DNA from 4 places in the Arthrobacter sp. BGA-UO-ETr-C19 genome. Region 4 is predicted to be linked to each of the others. Evidence: riboswitches for the same ligand, from Rfam matches in the RefSeq annotation. Region 4 holds a riboswitch; each other region holds the start of a gene.
What was found. Region 4 has a riboswitch for cyclic di-AMP ahead of AC57BR_RS02740 (M23 family metallopeptidase). Riboswitches for the same ligand answer to the same signal wherever they lie in the genome.
Positions count from the first base shown of each region.

Region 1 (3,617 bases), on a different contig from region 4:
TGGGGCTGCTGGAATCCCTGATGACGGCCAAACTGGTGGACGACATCACCGATACCCGCTCCAACAAGACCCGCGAATCCTGGGGACAGGGCGTGGCCAACATCGTCACCGGCTTCCTGGGCGGCATGGGCGGCTGCGCCGTGATCGGGCAGACCATGATCAACGTCAAGGGCTCCGGCGCCAGGAGCCGGGTGTCCACATTCCTCGCGGGCGTCTTCCTGCTGGTACTGGTGGTGACCCTGGGCGACATCGTGGGCCTGATCCCCATGGCGGCGCTGGTGGCGGTGATGATCTTCGTCTCGGCCATCACGTTCGACTGGCACTCTGTTGCACCGGCAACGCTTAGGCGGATGCCAAAATCGGAAACCGCAGTCATGCTGATCACCGTCGGCACGGTGGTGGTCACGCACAACCTGGCGATCGGCGTCGGGGTCGGGGTGCTGGCAGCGATGGCGATGTTCGCCCGCCGGGTTGCCCATTTCGCCACCGTGGAGCGGACGGAAGTAGAGCTCAACGGCCGGACGCTGGCCACCTACACCGTGGACGGCGAACTGTTCTTCGCCTCTTCCAACGACCTCTACACCCAGTTCAACTACGCCCGCGACGCCGAGCCGGACATCGACGGCGTGGTAATCGACCTGCACGCCTCGCACCTGTGGGATGCCTCAACCATCGCCGTGCTGGACGCGGTCACGGAGAAATACCGCAGGCACGGCCGCGAGGTGGAACTGATCGGCCTCAACTCGGCCAGCATCCAGATGCGGGAGCGGCTGGCCGGCAAGCTCAACGCCGCAGAGTGAGGTTCACCACAAAAATCAGACCCCGATCCCTTACCTGACGCGGGCCAATACGAAATGAACGACACGGCCCCGTTACCTTAATGTGACATTGAGCGAAGCCTCCCGTACCGTGAAAAACGTGCCTTTTCACCGACGAGGCACTCCCGCGCTGATTGCCTAACTCTGCCGCAGCCCGAGGAATCAATCGAAGACCCATGTCCGGCAGAGACGGGGAAACCACTTTTCGGCCTGCTTGCAGCGGGCCTTGGGGTGAAGCCGCGCAGTTCCTGACCACGCTCAGGACCGCGGCCGGGTGCCTCCCATCCGAATCCGACAGCTCACCTCGCAGGCATCGGGAGAGGCTTCTTCATGTCGTTCCGCTTTATTTCTGGCCGCCGTGCTGCGGCCGCCCGCTCCAATCCGTTCACCCGCATTGCCTCCGCAAACTCCGGCATCGGCCGCCAGGCAGCCGTGATCCTCGCCGCCTCCGGGCTGGCATTCACGGGCACCGTTGCGGCCAACGCCGGCGGCGCCGCCCCGGCCCAGCCGGCTCCGGCCGCCGCCCCCGAGGCTGCCAGCCAGGTGCAGGCTCCCCTGAACGCTGCCTCCGGCGTCAAGATCGAGTTTGAACGCACCGCGGTCACGTCGGCCCCGGCTCCCGTGGTGGCGGCACCCGTCGTCGAAAAGCCGGTGGTGAAGAAGGCCGCGGCACCTGCCGCCGCCCCCGTCGCTGCCGCCGCGCCCGCCAAGGCTGCAGCAGCACCCGCACCGAAGGTCACCGTCAAGGCTGCGGCACCCGCACCGAAGGTCACCGTCAAGGCTGCGGCAGGTGCCAACGCAACCATGCTCGCTTCGGCCTACGCCCAGATTGGCATCACGCAGGACTGCACCGCCATGGTGGAGAAGGCCCTCGGCGCCGCCGGCATCCACGTGGGCGACCTCGCCCCGATGCAGTTCCTGAGCCACGGCAAGGTAGTCTCCACCCCGCAGCCCGGCGACATGGTGGTGCAGTCCGGCCACGTGGCCATCTACGCCGGCGCCGGCAAGGTCATCAGCGGCGGCATGAACGGCATCAATGCCACCATGGCGCACCCGCTGTCCTGGCTCACTGCCACCGGCCCCGTCACGTTCGTGCGCGCAGCCTAGCAGAGCTGAAAAACCGCCGTGTTCCGCTGCCTTGGGGGCGGCGGAACGCGGCCACCCCCAAGGTGCTCCCACCTTTCTACAAGGACGGTGGAACACACTGGCTATGCCTGATGAAAGACCGCAGCCTCCGGCTGCGAGTCAGGATCGCCGGGTCCGGATTGTCCCCCATGCATTCCGGATCCGGTGCCTGCGGCTCAGCCCCTGACCGTGCGGTTCCGCCCCTGTGATTTCGCTTCATAGAGGGCGACGTCGGCGGCCGCGATCACCTCATCAACATCACTGGTTTTCGCGTTGTAGGTGGAAATGCCGTAGCTGACGGTCGGCATCCGCAGCAGCTCCGGGATGTGCTGCCCTGCCAGCCTCCTGCTGATTTCACCCGCAATGATTTCCGCGCTCTTGGGGCCTGCCCCGGGGAGCAGGAGGATGAACTCCTCGCCGCCGTAGCGTCCGGCAACGTCCGTTGACCGGACCGATGCGCTGCACGCCTCGGCGAACGCCCGCAGTGCAAGGTCGCCTGCCGCGTGGCCGAAGGTGTCGTTGACCGACTTGAAGTGGTCCAGGTCAGCGAGGATCAGCGAGCCCCCGCTGTTGGCGGCCTTGCTGCGTTCCAGCTCTTCGGCCGCCGCCTCCAGGAACGCGCCGCGGTTAAGGAGGCCGGTAAGCCCGTCCTGGGTGGCCACCGTCCGCAGTGCCCGTGTCTGCTGCTCGGTGCTCAGCCCCGCCATGCTGAAGGACACCACAACCAGCAGCACCATGGTGACCATGGTGGTCACCGCGGACCCGAAGTAGGTGGCAAATACGGCACCGTTTGGCCCCTGGATAAGGAACACGACCAGACGGCATAAGTAGAAGAAGGCCACGCCGCCGGCCGCGATGGCCATGGGGATCCGCACCCGGGAGTAACCGGGCTCAAGCCGCCACAGCTCGTGCGAAGCCAGGCCAATGAGCACAGCCATGGACGCCAGGAAGACGGCGCCGCCGGCCCACGTGTTGGATCCCGGGCTGTCGACGCCGGCAGCGGCGCCGGTGATGACCGGCAGCGCAACGGACATCCAGAGGTTGTACTTCAGGTTCCGGAGGGAACGCGCCCCGGCCCAGACCGCTGCCGCGCCGGACACCAGCAGGAAGTTGCCCAGCGGATTCGCCCAGACCTGCTGCGGCGTGCCGTTGAGGAGGAAGGACGCCGAGCCTGACAGGAACAGGAGCAGCGCGGCGCACCACCAGGCGCTGTAGGGCGAGCGGGTGCTGCGGAAAGTTGAAAAGTAGAACAGCAGCGCCAGAACCAGGGCCATCGCAGCGAAGGCAACCCGAAGTGTCGCCGTGTCTAGGATCATTCCGTCCCCTTGAATCCCGATCCAGTGCAATCCAGTATCGCACTGGGAACGGCCGGGGTCCTGCTGTGCCGCGCGGAATTTTCCCGGCAACGACACATTTGTCTGACATCAGTCACGAATTGGGCCGCCGCGGCGCTCCGGTGCCAGCATTATTGAATGCTTGAGGCAACAAAAGACCACGTACCCGCACCCTCGGCCACGGAGGCCGACGCCACGCCCCTGAACCCGGCCCTCGCCGCGGAAGCCAGGATTGCGCGCGTCGCGGTGACCGTCTTCCCCCTCCTGGTGCTCGCAGCCGGCGTTGCCGGGTTCCTGCTTCCCGGCGCCTTCAAACCGCTCGGCCCGGCGGTCCCGTACC
Region 1 is NZ_JCAQPC010000021.1:36,027-39,643, reverse strand. It holds gene AC57BR_RS13225 (SulP family inorganic anion transporter) at 1-800, shown strand, start outside; cyclic di-AMP (ydaO/yuaA leader) riboswitch at 980-1,145, shown strand; gene AC57BR_RS13220 (NlpC/P60 family protein) at 1,149-1,925, shown strand; gene AC57BR_RS13215 (GGDEF domain-containing protein) at 2,120-3,259, opposite strand; gene AC57BR_RS13210 (bile acid:sodium symporter family protein) at 3,416-3,617, shown strand, end outside.
Region 1: linked by a shared signal. The riboswitch ahead of AC57BR_RS13220 (NlpC/P60 family protein) and the one ahead of AC57BR_RS02740 (M23 family metallopeptidase) in region 4 are both predicted to bind cyclic di-AMP.

Region 2 (3,617 bases), on a different contig from region 4:
CGATGTCCACGCTGGAGTTGGGGTCGTCGGTCCAGTCCACCGGCACCTCGTGGACCCGCAGGCCGCAGCGTTCGGCAAGGACCAGGAGCTCGGTGTCGAAGAACCAGGCGGTGTCCACGGTGTGCGGGACGATCTGCTGGGCGATGTCGGCCCGGATGGCCTTGAAACCGCACTGCGCATCGCTGAAGTGGGCGCCCATCAGGGACTGGAGCATGAAGTTGTAGCTGCGCGAGATGAATTCGCGCTTCGGCCCGCGGACCACCCGCGAGTTGCGGGTCAGCCGCGTGCCGATGGCCAGGTCCGAGTGGCCAGAGATGAGTGGTGCCAGGAGCGGACCCAGTGCGGCCAGGTCGGTGGAGAGGTCCACGTCCATGTAGGCCAGGACGGGTGACGGCGAGGCCAGCCAGACTTTGCGCAGGGCGTTGCCGCGGCCCTTCTCCTCGAGGTGTACCACGGTGACCTCACGGAGTTCCCGGGCCACCCGCTCGGCGGCCTTGAGCGTGCCGTCGGTGCTCGCGTTGTCCGCAACGGTGATGCGGAACGAGTGCGGGAACGTACCGCGCAGGTAGGCGTGCAGCCGGCGCAGGCACTCCTCCAGGTCGCGTTCTTCGTTGTAGACCGGGATGGTCACGTCCAGGACCGGGACCGCGGTGGCGGTGTCGATGGGCGACCGCCGCGCGTGCCTGATGAGGGTCTGCGCCGGGGCATGTCCGGCCGCACCGGCTCCCTGGAGCGCGTGCGGCTGGGTGAGCAGCGGTGCGTGCGGCTGGTTTCCGGAGGCCTGGTCAGTGATGGTCATGCATCAACAGTGGCGGCCCCTGTTATGAGGGTTTTAGGGCGAAGCTGTGCGGGGGCTGTGGAAGTGGCTTCTGCACCAAATTTGCCCAGCGCCGGAACTGCCGGGACGCCGAAGGGCTCCTGATCCTGGCGGATCAGGAGCCCTCAGGGCAGCCTAAAGACTCGGGGAAGCCCATAGAACTAGGTAGCAGCACAGGGCGTTCCCAGCCGTGGGAACGCCCTGTGCTGCTACTCAGTTGGGTTGGAGGTGCAGAAATGCTCGCCGTCAGCCGGTTCGGCCGCGGCAACCTGTCAGTACCAGTTGTGGGCCAGGTGCCAGTTCAGCGCGCCGCACGGGGAGTCGTAGCGCTCCTTGATGTAGTCCAGGCCCCAGTTGATCTGGGTGCGGTAGTTGGTGCGGTAGTCCGCCCCGGCGCTCGCCATCTTCTCGGCGGGCAGCGACTGGACGATGCCGTACGCGCCGCTGCTGGCGTTGGTGGCCGTGGTGCGCCATTCCGATTCCTTGGTCCAGAGCCGCTTCAGGCACTGCATCTGGTCTGCGGACCAGCCAAAGGAGCCAAGCTTGCTGGCCGCGTAGGCCTGAGCGCCGGCGGGATCGTTCAAGGCAACAGGGGCCGCGGCCTTGGCCCTGGCGGCGGCGGCAGCCTTGGCAGCGGCGGCCTTGGCAGCAGCAGCCTGGGTGGCGGCAGCCTGGGCCTTGGCAACTGCGGCGGCGTTGGCCGCGGCAGCATTCTTAGCAGCGGCTGCCTTGGCAGCGGCGGCTTTCGCGGCGGCAGTCTTGGCGGCGGCAGCCTTGGCAGCGGCAGCCTTCGTTGCCGCCGCAGCCGTGGCCGCGGACTCCTTGGCGGCCGACTGCGGAGCGATGGACGCCGCGGACGGGGCGGGGAGGGCGGAGATCAGCGTCTTGTCGAAGCTCAGCGTCTGCCCCGCGTCGGCGGTGGCCGCGGACGTCGCGGAGGCGGACGGCGTAGCCTGATCGGCCGCGTGGCCGGCGGCGCCGACACCAACGAGCACGGCGGCGGCGGTGGTCAGGACAGCTGCCCGGCGCCCGAAGGACGGAAGGCCTGCGGCGAAACGGCCAAATGCACTCTTAGGCTGGGCAGGCTCGGCGCGGTGACGGGAAATCTTGCTGTCGGACTGCTTGGAGGCGCGTTCAGGGCGCGCCTGAGTCTTAAATTCAGACATGGTGGATTGCCTCTCAACACCTGCGGAGTTAGCTGTCGGGTTCGGATGAGGTCATCCGGCCGCACGGAAAATTCACGTGTCGGCTTCACCCCAAGGGCTGATGCGGAAAGCCCGGGACTCTGGTTCCCCCGCCTCTGCCTGATCTAGCGGAATCCGGGAAGCGGCAGAGCTGGGCGTCAATCCGGACATGCGGTCCTAGTGGCGGCCGCACGCTATCGACGGTACAGGAGGCTTTTGATTAAGTCACATTTAGGTAACGGACATCACGACGCCGGCGCGGCGCCTTGCGTGGGCAGGCGGACGGCAAATTCCGTCCGGCCAGGCCGGGACGTGACCTCCACTGTGCCGCCGTGCGCCGCCACAATGGACTGCACGATGGACAGGCCCAGGCCGCTGGTTCCCTCGGCCGACGCGACCCCCGGTTCTCCCCGTGAAGCCGCGGTATGGAGGGCCGTTCCCGCGGTTCCGCTGCCGGCAGCAGAACCCGTAGCCGCTGCGGCTGCCGGCGCCAGGGACGACTGCACCGGCGTCGCCCGTGACGCGTCTGCGCGGGCGAAGCGCGCGAACACTTTGTCCACGAACTCAGGCGGGATGCCAGCGCCGTCGTCCGTGACCGTAATCACAGCGCTGCCGTCGGCCGACCGCATCACGCCGGTGGTCACCGTGGTGCCGGGCGGGGTGTGCTTGCGGGCATTGGAGAGCAGGTTCACCAGGACCTGGTGCAGCTGTGAGGCATCGCCCCGGACTGACACGGGTTCCTCCGGAAGATCGAGGTGCCACGCCCGGTCCGGCGCCATGACTTTTTCGTCGCTGACGGTCTCGATGACGAGCTGCGTGAGGTCGACGTCGCTGAGCTTGAGTGGCTGGCCCTCGTCGAGCCGGGCAAGCAGCAGAAGGTCCTCCACCAGGGCGGTCATGCGCTCCGACTGGCTCTGCACTCGTGCAAGGGACCGCTGGCCGTCCGGGGTGAACTTTTCGGTCATGCGCATCAGCTCGGTGTAACCGCGGATGGCGGTGAGCGGCGTCCGGAGCTCGTGGGAGGCATCCGCCACGAACTGCCGCACCTTCATTTCGCTTTCCTGCCGCGCTTCCAGCGCGTTGGAGACGTTGTCCAGCATCTGGTTCAGGGCGTGCCCCACGCTGCCCACTTCGGTTCCGGGATGGGCGTTCGACGGCGGGACACGGACGGCGAGTGCCACCTCACCGGCGTCCAGCGGCAGGCGCGACACCTGGGTGGCCACCTCGGAGAGCTGCTCCAGCGGTTTCATGGTGCGGCGGATGAGCACCGTCCCGGCCAGGCCGATCAGCACGAGTCCGCCCAGCGAGACAATCGTGATGGTCCAGACGAGCGAGGTCAGGGTGTTCTGCTTTTCCGCCAGGGGGAGCCCGGTGACGATGACGTCCCCATAGGGGGTCTGCGTGGCAATCAGGCGGTAGGCGCCGGACGAAAGCGTGCGGTCAACCGGGGCACCGTCGGTGCGCAGGCCCAGGAGGAGCTGGTTGTCCCCCGACGACAGCGAGGAGCGGGTGGCATCGGTGGCCAGGAAGCCCGCGCTGCTGACATTGCCGTTCTCAATCCGGGCGATGAGGGTGCCGACTCTTTGGCCCCGCGCGTCCAGGGGATCAGGCCTTCC
Region 2 is NZ_JCAQPC010000008.1:60,187-63,803, reverse strand. It holds gene AC57BR_RS03350 (bifunctional glycosyltransferase family 2/GtrA family protein) at 1-799, opposite strand, end outside; gene AC57BR_RS03345 (aggregation-promoting factor C-terminal-like domain-containing protein) at 1,090-1,983, opposite strand; cyclic di-AMP (ydaO/yuaA leader) riboswitch at 1,989-2,152, opposite strand; gene AC57BR_RS03340 (sensor histidine kinase) at 2,247-3,617, opposite strand, start outside.
Region 2: linked by a shared signal. The riboswitch ahead of AC57BR_RS03345 (aggregation-promoting factor C-terminal-like domain-containing protein) and the one ahead of AC57BR_RS02740 (M23 family metallopeptidase) in region 4 are both predicted to bind cyclic di-AMP.

Region 3 (3,617 bases), on a different contig from region 4:
GAGAGGACCTTCGGGTTAGCAGGCGCCGGAGAAAGATGCTCATGAACCGCGAGCACGCTGCCAGACTCCGTCCTGGTGAAAATGATGGTCTCCCTCTCGTGAAGGGTCTCGCTTGTACCGGCCACATCGATGACGGTTTCGACATCGTGGCTGAATACTGCGGTTGGGCCGGCTATCTGGATGTCCGCTTTGGAACTTGCGCACCCTGCGACCCGCCAACCATCCTCGAGCCAGCTCTGCCACAGGGCGCGGTATTCCCCGCGCGAGGTGAGGCGGTCCGGCTCGGAATGGAAGACGAACGTCGCATCAGGCGCGAAACAGTCGAAGTAGTCGTCTGTGTTGGTGGCCGCGAAGGCAGTCATCAGCCTCGTCGCTGCTGCCTCAACCTCGGCGGTGGTGATTAGGTCCACGGGAACTCACTCTCGGCGTGCTTGCAAAGTTTCAGCCGTGACGTGCCCCAGCTCACATCCGGTCAGGCCATCAGTTAACCGCCCGGGTATCCATAGGTCAACAATTGTTGCGTGGAAGTGACTTTTGTTTCAGTTGCCGACCGCCGCCGCGTAGCCGTGGGCGGTCGCGGAGCCGTGTGGCGGGCGCTGAGCAATCTCTCCGGTATTCCAACGGCCACCAAACGCGGCAGCGGCGGGTGCCGATGCACCCGCCGCTGCTGTGTAATGCGTCCCGCCTGTTAGGCGTTCACCCTAATTACGCGTTCACCCGCACGTACGTGGCGCCGGTGAGCCAGGAGGCCGGGTGCACGATGGTTTCGTTGACGCCGTTCATGCCGCTGCTGATGGCCTGCCCGCCGCCGATGTAGACGCCGACGTGTCCGGCGCTGATCATCAGGTCCCCGGGCTGCGGGGCCGAGACCGGAGTGCCGTACTGGTAAAACTGCGCGGGCGCGAGGTCACCCACGGACTTGCCGACGGAGCGCAGTGCCTGTTCCACCAGGACGGTGCAGTCCTGGGTGGCACCGAGCTGCGCCCGGGCGGAGGACACAATGGCTGCGCCAACGCCGCTGGCTGCCGGAGCGGTTGCTGCTGGCGTTATCGACGCGGAGGCGTTGTAGATCCCCATGCCGGTCGGGACAGCCGGGGCCGCAGGGGCTGCCGGCGCGGCAGGAACCTCGGGTACTGCGGGTGCTGCCGGGGCCGCAGGCACTGCGGCTGCGCCCGGCCCGGGGATGAAGATCTGGTCACCGGGGTAAATGACCGAGGCCAGGGACAGGCCGTTCTCTGCCAGAAGTGCATCAAGGCTGACACCGTGCCGTGCTGCGATCGCACCAAGGGTGTCGCCGGGCTCAACGGTGTGCGACGCACCGGCAACAGCAGATCCGCCGCCTGCCGGGGCCGGAGCTGCCGGTGCGGCCGGGGCGGCGAGCGCCTGGCCAGCGACGGACTGGGCAGCGGCGGCCGGCGCGCCCAGCGCCTGGCCGGTGGCGGACTGTGCGGCGGCGTCCGGCGTCTCGGGGGCGTAGGCACCTGCATGGGCGGGTGCACCGGCGCCAAAGAGAAGACCGGAAGCGACGGCGGCGGCGGCCGCCGGCTTGGCAACCGAGGCGGCGTTGGACTTGAGGGAATACGACAGGCCCTGCAGGGCGATGGACGTCGTCGGGGTGGCGCGGTGGCGCGCGGGCGTGAACTTACGTGACATGGTGGATTGCCTCTCCCATGCCTGCGGGGTGAGCTGTCGGGTTCGGATGGGAGTCACCCGGTCCTGCCCGCCTCTAGGCGGAGCGTCTGGACTTAACCCCTAGGCCTTGACTGGCAAGACCGGTAAAAAGGTGGTTCCCCCGTCCCTGCCTGTTGGTGATAGCGAACGGATCCCGGTCAGCGGCAGGGCTCGGCATCTGCCCGGGAATGCCCTGAGCGGAACCAGGGCACCGGCCGAGGCTATCGCACCTCCACACCAAAAGTCACATTTCGGTAACGGCGGGGTGCGGGACGGACCTCCCGGTAACGGGGTACACAGTCCCCGAAGGCCCCACCCTACAGGGCCTTCACCGCCCCCAGCACCTTCGTCAGGGACTCCTTCGCGTCGCCGAACAGCAGCGTGGTCTGCGGCTCGAACATGAGTTCGTTCTCGATCCCAGCGAACCCGGGCCGCATGGAGCGTTTGAGGAACACCACCTGGCGTGCGTCCGCCACCTCGAGGATCGGCATGCCGTAGATGGGCGAGCCGGCGGTGGTCTTCGCTGCGGGGTTCACGACGTCGTTCGCCCCCACCACCAGCGCGACGTCAGCGGTGCGGAACTCGGAGTTGATCTCGCTCATTTCCTTGAGCGATTCGTACGGGACATTGGCTTCGGCGAGGAGCACGTTCATGTGCCCGGGCATGCGTCCCGCCACAGGATGAATGGCGAAGTCCACGCGGATTCCCCGGGCTTCCAGGGCCTGAGCCAGCTCTGCCGCGGTGTGCTGTCCCTGCGCCACGGCCAGGCCGTAGCCGGGAACGATGATCACCCGCTGCGCGTAGCCCAGCAGCACGGCCACGTCCTCCGGGCTGGACGAACGGACCGGACGGTCGCTCACGGCGGTGGATCCCGCCGTCGAACCTCCCCGGAACGCGCCAAACAGGATGCCGGCCACGCTGCGGCCCATGGCCGCGGCCATCGCCCGGGTGAGGATGGTGCCCGACGCCCCCACGAGCGTCCCGGCCACCACGAGGAGCACGTTGCCCAGCACCAGTCCGGACGCGGCAACCGCGAGGCCGGTGAAGGCGTTGAGCAGCGAAATGACAATCGGCACGTCTGCGCCGCCCACCGGCAGCACCAGCAGCACGCCTGCCACCAGGCCCAGCAGCAGGAGCAGCAGCGCCAGCACGAGAGACCCGCCCGTCACCACGGCGGCCGCGGCACCGACGGCGGCGAGCAGCACCGCGCCCATGAGCACCGGCAGGCCGGGGAACACCACGGGGCGGGTGGTCATGAGCTCCTGCAGCTTCGCGAACGTCACGGCTGAGCCGGCGAAGGACACCGCCCCCACCAGCAGGGTGAAGACGACGGCGACGCGCACCCAGGCGTCCTCCGCATGCGGCAGTTCCAGCAGCGCCACGAGGGCGGCGGCGCCGCCGCCCACCCCGTTGAAGAGGGCGACGAGCTGCGGCATCTGGGTCATCTTGACGCGCCTGGCCACGGGGGCGGCCACACCGGAACCGACGGCTATGGCGCCGAGGATCAGGGGGACGTTGTCCAGCCGGGTCGAGAAAAAGACGGTAACGACGGCGACCAGCGCACCGAAGGCGCCGATGAGGTTGCCGCGGCGGGCGGTGCGCGGGGAATTCAGGCCCTTCAGCGCCAGGATGAAGAAGACGGCGGCCGCGAGGTACAGCAGGGCGGTGACGCTGGGGTCGAGGAGGATCACCGCGTGGCCTCCGTGTTTTCCTTGGTTTCACCCGGGGGGACACCCTGCCCTTGGGCGCCAACGTCGGGGGCTCCGACCTCGGGAACGGGCTTGGCTGGTTTTTCCTTGCGGCCGCGGAACATCTCCAGCATGCGGTCCGTCACCACAAAGCCACCCACAAGGTTCGCCGTGGCGAGGACCACCGCCAGCAGCGCCACCGCGAGCACCCAGGGGTGCGTGGCCTGGCCGGCGACGATGATGGCGCCCACCAGGATG
Region 3 is NZ_JCAQPC010000006.1:86,133-89,749, forward strand. It holds gene AC57BR_RS01420 (YybH family protein) at 1-410, opposite strand, end outside; gene AC57BR_RS01425 (LysM peptidoglycan-binding domain-containing protein) at 706-1,653, opposite strand; cyclic di-AMP (ydaO/yuaA leader) riboswitch at 1,657-1,827, opposite strand; gene AC57BR_RS01430 (NAD(P)(+) transhydrogenase (Re/Si-specific) subunit beta) at 1,989-3,362, opposite strand; gene AC57BR_RS01435 (NAD(P) transhydrogenase subunit alpha part 2) at 3,359-3,617, opposite strand, start outside.
Region 3: linked by a shared signal. The riboswitch ahead of AC57BR_RS01425 (LysM peptidoglycan-binding domain-containing protein) and the one ahead of AC57BR_RS02740 (M23 family metallopeptidase) in region 4 are both predicted to bind cyclic di-AMP.

Region 4 (3,617 bases):
GACAGTGGCGGTGGGCGCGGCGGTCACAGCAAGCTGCGCGGCCTGGGATCCGGTCTCCGAGGAGGCGGAAACACCAATGTTGGCGTCGGCTGCGTTGGCAGGCATGCCAACGCTCAGGATGAGTCCTGAAGCAGCTGCGATGACAGCTGCCTGGCGACCTACTGTGCCGGCATTGGCGCTAACCGCCTTGGACACGGAGTCCAACGGGTTCATACGAACCGTCTGCGCGCGGTGGCGCGCGGCATTGTGGCGTGAAGACACGAAGGTAGCCTCTCCCAATGCCTGCGAGGTGAGCTGTCGGATTCGGATGGGAGTCACCCGGCCGCTCCGCTTCCTGGGAAGCATTGCGACTTAACCCCAAGGCCTTCTTGCGAAGACCAAAATTGGTTCCCCCGCCCCTGCCAGACGATGTAATGCGAACGGACCTTGAGCGGTGGCAGAGTTAGGCAATCCACTCAAGAGCGTCAACTTCGGAAAAGTTGACGCGGTTTAGACGGTACAGCAGTTCGGAGCCAATGTCACATTCAGGTCACGGCGTGTCACAGGAATGAGAGTGCTCACTCGGCTTGCCTCAGAGCCAGCCGGTGGGATCAACGACGTCGCCGTTGACCATCACTTCGAAATGGAGGTGGCAGCCGGTGGAGGCCCCTGTGGTCCCGCTGAGGGCGATCACTTCGCCCCGGGTGACCTTTTGGCCAACCTGGACGCTGGAGGACGACAGGTGGTTATACGTGGTCTCCAGGCCGTTCCCGTGATCGATCACCACGCGGTTGCCTCCCCCGTAGGGGTGCCATCCGGCGAACGTCACCGTGCCGCTGGCTGCGGCCAGTACCTCGGTGCCGCACTGGGCGGCGAAGTCCTGCCCACGGTGGAACTCGCCGGCGCCGCCGGTGATCGGGCTGACCCGGTAACCGAACGGCGAGGACTTGACCAGCGTGGTCAGCGGCCCTCCCAAGGTGCCCACCGAGGCCGAACGGCTGATGCTGCCGGCCGACTGGGCACTCAGGAGTTGCTTGAGCTTTCCGTCCGGGTCACCGGTGGTGGAGACCGACGTGCGGCTGAAGTCGATCTTTGCCGCCGCTTCAGCCGATACCTTCGGCTGGGCCGGTGAGGCAGCGGACGCTGACGCCCCTCCCTGCTGCTCTCCGGCAGCCAGGACAGGGCTGGTGGCGGGGACAGTAACTGTCAGCAGCAGGCCTGTGGCCGCAAGGGCTACGCCGGCTTTCTGCCCAACGCCACTGGCTGAGGCGAAATCCGTAACCTGGCGGAACGGACCCCGGCGGCGGCGGCGCGCTTCACGCTGGGCGTCCCGGGGACGGTCCGCGGCAACGGCCTCCGCGAGGCGCGGCTCCGGAGCGGGACCGGACGCGCGGCGGCGGCCCCGGGCATTCTGCATGGACAAGTACTGCTTCCTCTCTGGATAGCCTGCGAAGTTAGCTGTCGGATTCGGGTCAGAGAGTTCGGACCCGGTCCGCCGTAACAAGCCATTCCGGCACAGGGGTATCCCAGGAGGATTCCTTCTGCGGAAGAGACTTGCTGCTGCGGACTTCACCCCAAGGCTGTAGAAACAGCCGGTTGTGGTTCCCCCGCCCCTGCCAGTGGGTGACTTGCTGCTGATCTGCTGGCAGGGTTCGGCTCCAGATCAGGTAACGCTTTTGTATCGGCGTCGCCGTTTAACTATAGGCGATTAAAGGACGCAGTAATAATTCCGTTATATTCACTGTGCAAAAGTGGTAGGTCATCCTGCCTGCAGATGTCAGACAGGCCGCGGCATCCGCCCGGGGGGCGCTTGGAAGCTAGCCGACGCGTACGAACACGTGCGCAGCAACTTCCGGCGGCAGCTCAAGGGCGCCTTCGAAACCGGGCACGCGGACAGAGATGTACTCCCCCACACGCTCCAGCGAGACGGCGGCGCCGGGCCGGATCCCGCCTTCATCCAGCTGGAGCAGCAGCTCAGGCTCCACCTGGATGGGTTCCGCCAGGCGGCTGACGGTGACCTTGGACTCCGGGCCGTAGCCGGTCATGGCATCGAGCAGGTTCACCACGCCGTCCGAGAAGGGGCGGGCAGGCTGCCCGCCCAGTGCTGCCAGGCCGGGGATCGGGTTACCGTACGGCGACTCGGTGGGGTGGTCGAGCAACTCGTAGATCCTGCGCTCCACCCGTTCACTCATCACGTGCTCCCACCGGCAGGCCTCGTCATGCACGTAGGCCCAGTCGAGGCCGATAACGTCCGCGAGGAGGCGTTCAGCGAGCCGGTGCTTGCGCATCACCTCGGTGGCGCGTTTCCGGCCCACTTCGGTCAGCTCGAGGTGGCGGTCACCCGAGACGACGACGAGGCCGTCGCGCTCCATCCTGCCGATGGTCTGCGAAACGGTGGGGCCCGAGTGGCGGAGGCGTTCGGCGATGCGTGCCCGAAGCGCCACGATGTTCTCTTCCTCCAGCTCCAGAATGGTGCGAAGGTACATCTCCGTGGTGTCGATCAGATCCGTCATTCAGCTCAGCTCCTCGAGCACAGTATGTGTCCGTCCCACCGTACCGCGGGCCCGCCGCACCGGGGTCCGGCAAGCTGCAGCGGCGGTCGCATATCCGACGGCGGCGCAGCACCGGCGCTCTGCCCGTACGTTCAGTGCCAGCTTAGCCTATTTTGAATTAGTCCGGATAATCCGCAGGGCAGCCGGCAGGCACCGTCTCAATGACTGGACTATGACGGGGCCGTGTTCCTGCGTTATCCGCGCTTCGGGCAGAATAAGGAGGGTCTTCGTGGCGGTCATGGTTGCCTGCCGGCCATCGCCCCGACCCAGCCGAACCGCACTTCCATGCCGAAAATTGGAGCCACTGTGAGCGACACCAGCATCACTATTCCCGCAAACCTCCTGCCCAAGGACGGACGGTTCGGCGCCGGTCCCTCCAAGGTCAGGCCGGAGCAGATCGAGGCACTCTCCGCAGCCGCCACGACGCTCCTGGGCACGTCCCACCGCCAGGCCCCGGTGAAGAACCTCGTGGGTTCCGTCCGCGAAGGCCTCAGCACCTTCTTCCGTGCCCCCGAAGGCTACGAAGTGGTCCTTGGCGTCGGCGGTTCCACCGCGTTTTGGGACGTCGCCAGCTTCGGCCTGGTGGAAGAGAAGGCACAGCACCTGTCCTTCGGCGAATTCGGGTCCAAGTTTGCCGCGGCCACCAACAAGGCACCGTTCCTGGCGGAATCCTCCATCATCAAGTCCGACCCCGGCACCTGCCCCGTCGCCAGGGCCGAGGCCGGCGTTGACGTTTACGCCTGGCCGCAGAACGAGACATCTACCGGTGTGGCCGCGCCCGTCCAGCGGGTGAACGGCGCCGACGAGGGAGCACTGGTGCTGGTGGACGCCACCTCGGCTGCCGGCGGCCTCGACGTCGACGTGGCCCAGACGGATGTCTACTACTTCGCACCGCAGAAGAACTTCGCCTCCGACGGCGGGCTGTGGCTGGGCCTGTTCTCCCCGGCAGCGCTGGAGCGGGCCGAGCGCGTCAAGGCCAGCGGGCGCTGGATCCCGGACTTCCTGGACCTGAAGACCGCCATCGACAACTCCAAGCTGAACCAGACCTACAACACCCCGTCGCTGTCCACGCTCGTCACGCTGGAT
Region 4 is NZ_JCAQPC010000007.1:147,900-151,516, forward strand. It holds gene AC57BR_RS02735 (C40 family peptidase) at 1-213, opposite strand, end outside; cyclic di-AMP (ydaO/yuaA leader) riboswitch at 266-435, opposite strand; gene AC57BR_RS02740 (M23 family metallopeptidase) at 572-1,396, opposite strand; cyclic di-AMP (ydaO/yuaA leader) riboswitch at 1,408-1,647, opposite strand; gene AC57BR_RS02745 (iron-dependent transcriptional repressor DtxR) at 1,797-2,492, opposite strand; gene serC (phosphoserine transaminase) at 2,838-3,617, shown strand, end outside.